Linked DNA regions of Paenarthrobacter nicotinovorans. The main gene of each other region encodes a partner of the protein of the gene in region 2 in a complex. Links are inferred from orthologs where the notes say so. Each region holds a gene or a part of one and is shown on either strand. Other genes may lie near its edges.

Region 1 (3,004 bases), 630 kb from region 2 along the record:
GCGTGTAGTCATGACGCTCGACTGCGCGCTTGATGGTTTCGCGGTAAGCAACCTGCGGCTTGCCGACGTTTGCCTCGACCTTGAATTCGCGGCGCATGCGGTCCACCAGGATGTCCAGGTGGAGCTCGCCCATGCCGGCGATGATGGTCTGGCCCGTGTCTTCGTTGAGGGAGACCTGGAAGGTCGGGTCCTCGGCGGAGAGCTTCTGGATGGCCGTGGAGAGCTTCTCCTGGTCACCCTTGGTGTTGGGCTCGATGGCAACCGAGATCACGGGCTCCGGGAAGCTCATGGACTCGAGGACGATCTGGTTGTTGGCATCACACAGGGTGTCACCCGTGGTGGTGTCCTTCAGACCGATGGCTGCGTAGATGTGGCCCGCGGTAGCGCCTTCAACAGGCATTTCCTTGTTGGCGTGCATCTGGAACAGCTTGCCGATACGTTCCTTCTTACCCTTGGTGGAGTTAACCACCTGGGCGCCGGCCTCAACGTGACCGGAGTACACGCGGACGAAGGTCAGCTGGCCGAAGAACGGGTGCGCAGCAATCTTGAAGGCGAGGGCCGAGAACGGCTCGTCTGCAGACGGCTTGCGGGTCAGTTCCTTCTCTTCGTCGCGGGGATCGTGACCGATCATCGGCGGGACGTCGAGCGGGTTCGGCAGGTAGTCGACAACAGCGTCAAGCATCGGCTGTACACCGCGGTTCTTGAAGGCAGAGCCACAGAACACGGGGTAGAGCTCGGAGTTGATGGTCATCTTGCGGATGCCGGCCTTGAGTTCCTCAAGGGTGAGTTCTTCACCTTCGAGGTACTTCTCCATGAGTTCTTCGGAAGCCTCGGCCACAGTCTCAACGAGCTGTGCGCGGTACTCTTCGGCCTTGGCCTGGAGGTCCGCCGGGATTTCCTGCACTTCGTAAGAAGCGCCCATGGTGACGTCACCCTTTGCGTCGCCAGGCCAAACCAGGGCGCGCATTTCGAGGAGGTCAACCACACCGATGAAGTCGTTCTCGGCACCGATCGGCAGCTGCATGACCAGCGGCTTGGCACCAAGGCGGGAAATGATGGTGTCTACGGTGAAGTAGAAGTCGGCACCCAGCTTGTCCATCTTGTTGACGAAGCAGATACGCGGAACGTTGTACTTGTCAGCCTGGCGCCAAACAGTCTCGGACTGCGGCTCCACGCCTTCCTTGCCGTCGAACACTGCGACTGCGCCGTCGAGGACACGCAGGGAGCGCTCAACCTCGACCGTGAAGTCCACGTGGCCCGGGGTATCGATGATGTTGATCTGGTTCTGGTTCCAGAAGCAAGTCACGGCGGCAGACGTGATGGTGATGCCGCGTTCCTTTTCCTGTTCCATCCAGTCAGTCGTCGAGGCGCCGTCGTGCGTCTCGCCGATCTTGTGGTTCACACCCGTGTAGAACAGGATGCGCTCGGTAGTGGTGGTCTTGCCGGCATCGATGTGGGCCATGATGCCGATATTGCGGACCTTGTTAAGGTCGGTAAGCACGTCCTGTGCCACGGGGTCTCCCTTTCGGATGGACTACACGTCCGCCGCCGGCTCGGTGGAGCCGGCGGCGTTCGGGAAGTTTTACCAGCGGTAGTGTGCGAAGGCCTTGTTCGACTCGGCCATCTTGTGGGTGTCTTCGCGACGCTTGACAGCGGCACCGAGACCGTTGGAGGCATCCAGGATTTCGTTCTGGAGGCGCTCGGTCATGGTCTTCTCCCGGCGGGCCTTGGAGTAGCCCACGAGCCAACGCAGAGCGAGGGCGGTGGAGCGGCCCGGCTTGACCTCAACCGGAACCTGGTAGGTGGCGCCACCAACGCGGCGTGAACGCACCTCGAGGGAAGGCTTGACGTTGTCCATGGCCTTCTTGAGAGCGGCAACGGGGTCGCCGCCGGACTTGGCACGTGCACCTTCGAGTGCGCCGTAAACGATGCGCTCTGCGGTGGACTTCTTGCCGTCAACCAGAACCTTGTTGATCAGCTGAGTGACCAACGGGGAGCCGTAAACGGGATCGGAAACTAGCGGCCGCTTCGGGGCCGGACCCTTGCGAGGCATATTACTTCTTCTCCATCTTTGCGCCGTAACGGCTGCGGGCCTGCTTGCGGTTCTTGACACCCTGGGTGTCGAGTGCGCCGCGGACGATCTTGTAGCGGACACCCGGAAGGTCCTTCACACGACCACCACGGACGAGCACGATGGAGTGCTCCTGGAGGTTGTGGCCAACACCGGGGATGTAAGCGGTAACTTCCACGCCACCGTTGAGGCGCACACGTGCCACCTTACGGAGAGCCGAGTTCGGCTTCTTGGGGGTGGTGGTGTAAACGCGGGTGCAAACACCGCGACGCATCGGGCTGCCCTTCAGCGCGGGAGCCTTGGTCTTGGAGACCTTCGGCGTGCGGCCCTTGCGGACCAGCTGGTTAATCGTAGGCACTTTCGTGTTCTCCGTTGTTTGATCTCTGCCCCCACACACAGGCGCCAGCCGGTGTAAACGTGGGAACTTTGGCGTTGCTCGTGCAGCCGGCCGAAACTCCGGTAGGCGTGCAAAAGTGCGGCATTCGTTGCGCATGTTGCCCGCAACCCGGAAACAGGCTCCACCCAGCACCATGAGAACAAAACCAAAATGATGCTGCGGCGGCCTTCATCCACTGCCACACAGAACAATTACAGAAAGTCTAGCACGGCTTGATCTGGAGCCTTAATCGGGTGTATGGAGGGCGACGGCGGCAGGTGACTGCCGCCGTCGTCGCCCCGCTCCCCCGGGTACCCGGGGAAAAGCGACGTTAACGGGCCAGGCCCCGCACTCGAAAGTGCGGGGCCTGACCGTCATAACGCCGACTGCCACTTCTAGCGGAAGTCGTTGCCGAGATCGTAGTCATCCAGCGGGATGGCGTGGAACTCGGGAGCGCCGTCGCCACCCAGGGCGTCATAGGAGAAGTCGGTGAAAGCGCTGGGGCCCGTGAACAGGCTTGCCTTTGCTTCTTCCGTCGGCTCCACAGTGACCTCTGT
Region 2 (3,232 bases):
GTGTACGGATCCTGGCGCTTGAAGCCGTAGGGCGTGCGCTCTTCGAACTGGGGCAGGACGTAGCGGCTGGACGGGAGGTTACCGGCAGACCATCCGAAGTTGTAGTTCATGTTCTTACTCCTGGGGTTTCAGTGGTTCTTTGGTGCCGGATTAGTTTTCGGAGTTCGACTGGTTGGCCGTACCGCCGCCACCGGCCACAGAACCGGCGTGCGCCGAAATCTTGTCGAAGAAGCCGTATTCCAATGCCTCTGCGGCCGTAAACCACTTGTCGCGGTCGTTGTCCTTGAGGATGGTCTCCACGGTCTGTCCGGTCTGCTCGGCCGTAAGCTCCGCCATGACCTTCTTCATGTGCAGGATCAGTTCCGCCTGGATCTTGATGTCCGAGGCCGTCCCGCCGATGCCGCCGGAAGGCTGGTGCATCAGGATGCGGGCGTTGGGGGTTGCGTAACGCTTGCCCTTGGTTCCAGAGGAAAGGAGGAACTGGCCCATGGAAGCTGCCAGGCCGGTGGCCACGGTGACAACATCGTTCGGAATGAACTGCATGGTGTCGTAGATGGCCATACCGGCCGTCACGGAACCACCCGGCGAGTTGATGTACAGGTAGATGTCCTTCTCCGGGTCTTCGGCCGAGAGAAGGAGGAGCTGGGAGCAAATGGCGTTGGCGTTCTCGTCACGCACTTCAGAGCCGAGCCAGATAATGCGCTCTTTCAGCAGGCGGTTGTAGATGTAGTTGTCCTGGGCTGCGGGATCGACAGTTGCCATCCGGGGAGCCTCTGATTGCTGTGACATAAGTACTTACCTCTCGCTGGTGCCAGTGACCTCACTGAACTTCACTACTTGGACACTAACCGTTTTCCGGGGTGATTTGTTCGCCGGAATCGCGCTGTTCGCTGACGGCGCACGTTTGCCTTCAGCGCCACTGTTCGGCCTTAAAGAAAACCGACCCCGGATCAACTGATCCGGGGTCGGCCTGCGTCGCGAATTAGAACTTCACTGCTGCGGGGTCGTCGCTGGCAGGAGCGTCTGCTTCTTCCGAAGCTTCAACAGCAGCAGCTTCTTCGGCTGCGGCTTCTCCGGCGGGGCGGACGAAGTCCGTCAGGTCAACCTTGTTGCCTTCGGTGTCGACTACCTCGGCCTGGCCCAGTACAACGGCCAGAGCCTTGCGGCGGCGAACCTCGGAAACCATCATGGGAACCTGGCCGCTCTGATCAATGATCTGGGCGAACTGGTTGGGGTCCATGCCGTACTGGCTTGCCGTGGTGACGATGTAGTCGATCAGCTCGTTCTGGCTGACTTCAACTTCTTCCTTGTCGGCAATGGCGTCGAGGATGATTTCGTTCTGGAAGGCGCGCTCGGTATTGGCCTTGACCTCGGCGCGGTGCTCCTCGGTGTCGTGGTCACCTTCGCCGTGGGCGTTCTCCGGGTTGAAGTGGGCCTCGATCTGCTCTTCGACTACAGAGTCCGGAACCGGAACCTCAACGAGCTCAACGAGCTTGTCCAAGACCTTGTCGCGGGCCTCGACGCCCTGCTCCACAACCTTGGAATCGGCTGCCTGCTTGGCGAGGTCCTCGCGGAGCTCTGTAAGGGTGTCGAACTCGGAAGCGAGCTGGGCAAAGTCGTCGTCGGCCTCGGGAAGCTCGCGCTCCTTGACGGCCTTGACAACGACCTTCACCTGGGCAGCTTCGCCGGCGTGGTCGCCGCCAACAAGCGTGGTGTCGAAGATGGCTTCTTCGTCGGCGGACAGACCGGTAACGGCTTCGTCCAGGCCTTCGAGCATGGTGCCGGCGCCTACCTGGTAGGACAGGCCGGCAGCGGAATCGATCTCTTCGCCGTCAATGGTGGCGGTGATGTCGATGGTGAGGAAGTCATCGTTCTTGGCAGGGCGCTCAACGGTCTTCAGCGTGCCGAAGCGGCCGCGCAGTTCGTCGAGGGACTTGTCAACGTCGGCGTCGGAGGACTCAGCAGCAGCAACCTCAACCTTGATGCCGGCGTAGTCCGGCAGTTCGATCTCGGGGCGGACATCGATCTCCACCTGGAACTTGAGCTCGCCGTCGGTTGCGGACGGATCCGGAACCTCGGTGATTTCAACCTCAGGACGGCTCAGCGGGCGGACGCCGGTTTCCTGGACTGCAGCCTGGTACCAGCCGTTGAGGCCATCGTTGATGGCCGTCTCCAGGACGTAGCCTCGGCCGACACGCTGGTCGATGAGCTTGGAGGGAACTTTGCCCTTGCGGAATCCGGGAACCTGGATCTGCGAAGCAACGGTCTTGTACGCGGCATCGATGCTCGGCTTCAGTTCCTCAAAGGGAACCTCAACGTTGAGCTTGACCCGCGTTGCGGTGAGGTTCTCGACAGCGCTCTTCACAGTCTAAGTACTCCTGATTTTGTGGGTATGGGGTTCTGTCGTGTCCCGGAATCGGACACAAAACACAGAGTCGGGGTGACAGGATTTGAACCTGCGACTTCCTGCTCCCAAAGCAGGCGCTCTAGCCAAGCTGAGCTACACCCCGAACGCACAGGACAGTCTACGGGCAAGCGGGCCGGGAATGCACATTTGACACCGCCGCCGGAATTAGGTTTAGTTGTACCCGGCTTCAACAGCCACCGGGAAGTTGTCCTCGAGCAGGATATTCCTCCTGGGGACGTAGCTTAATGGTAAAGCCTCAGTCTTCCAAACTGATTACGCGGGTTCGATTCCCGTCGTCCCCTCCAGGCAAAGCGCCCCCGATCCACGGATCGGGGGCGCTTTTTTCTGTCCGGATCCGGCAGAAACCTAGACCTGGCAGCCGGGGCACCAATAGAGTTTGCGGGCACCGATTTCCGTCACACCCACCAGCGTCCCGCAAGCGCGGCAGGGCATTCCCTCGCGCTTATAGACAAAGTGGGCATCGGCGTCGGGCGCCAAGACGCCGCCGCCGGTCCAGAGTGACGGGGGTGTCGTAACAATCCGGCCATCGCGGACGCCGTCGGACATGGTTGCCACTGTGTCGTCCCACAGCCGGCCTGCGGTCTCGACATCAATACTTGTTCCGGGCGTCCATGGGTCCACCGCCTGCCGGAACAGCACTTCGGCGCGGTAGATGTTCCCGACCCCGGCCAACACGGACTGGTCCATCAGCAGCAGTGCTACAGCGGTCTTGCGCCGGCGCAGGCGCGCGATGAACTCCTCGCGGTCCCCGGGCCGGTTTTGGAGGGGGTCGGGCCCCAGGCGGTCCAGCACGGCTTCCGCCTC

The links.
Region 1: the proteins of tig (region 2) and rpsG are in contact, whole or in part, in a crystal structure (PDB 3GTY), measured with the Thermotoga maritima proteins. The link is inferred for Paenarthrobacter nicotinovorans from one-to-one orthologs. Residues at the interface, in WP_004081061.1 of Thermotoga maritima: Glu122, Val124, Val129, Leu130, Tyr133, Glu188, Gly259, Ile262, Tyr263, Glu266, Ser270, Glu273, Gln274, Glu277, Arg308, Gln311, Ile312, Ser315, Tyr316, Glu325, Arg329, Arg336, Leu363, Phe366, Trp367, Arg373, Leu377, Arg381, Leu384, Glu387; in WP_004081843.1 of Thermotoga maritima: Lys34, Lys52, Lys55, Glu59, Arg62, Gln63, Glu66, Asn67, Lys69, Val71, Arg95, Ala109, Lys110, Lys111, Gly112, Arg113, Pro114, Glu117, Glu121, Ile124, Ala125, Tyr127, Asn128, Asn129, Thr130, Gly131, Lys135, Asp139, Arg142, Met143.

What each region holds. Positions count from the first base shown.
Region 1 is NZ_CP089293.1:3,057,120-3,060,123, forward strand. Bases 319-3,004 are described here. They hold rpsG (30S ribosomal protein S7), read right to left. Parts: upstream 2,054-3,004; coding sequence 1,583-2,053; downstream 319-1,582. Other genes in these bases: fusA (elongation factor G), read right to left, coding at 319-1,513; rpsL (30S ribosomal protein S12), read right to left, coding at 2,055-2,429; JMY29_RS14245 (DNA-directed RNA polymerase subunit beta'), read right to left, coding at 2,843-3,004. Also shown: more of fusA, read right to left, coding at 1-318.
Region 2 is NZ_CP089293.1:2,431,932-2,435,163, forward strand. The notes cover bases 175-3,088. They hold tig (trigger factor), read right to left. Parts: upstream 2,366-3,088; coding sequence 983-2,365; downstream 175-982. Other genes in these bases: JMY29_RS11315 (ATP-dependent Clp protease proteolytic subunit), read right to left, coding at 175-762; JMY29_RS11335 (Fpg/Nei family DNA glycosylase), read right to left, coding at 2,774-3,088. Outside these bases: JMY29_RS11310 (ATP-dependent Clp protease proteolytic subunit), read right to left, coding at 1-110; more of JMY29_RS11315, read right to left, coding at 151-174; more of JMY29_RS11335, read right to left, coding at 3,089-3,232. UniProt on the Bacillus subtilis protein: Involved in protein export. Acts as a chaperone by maintaining the newly synthesized protein in an open conformation. Functions as a peptidyl-prolyl cis-trans isomerase.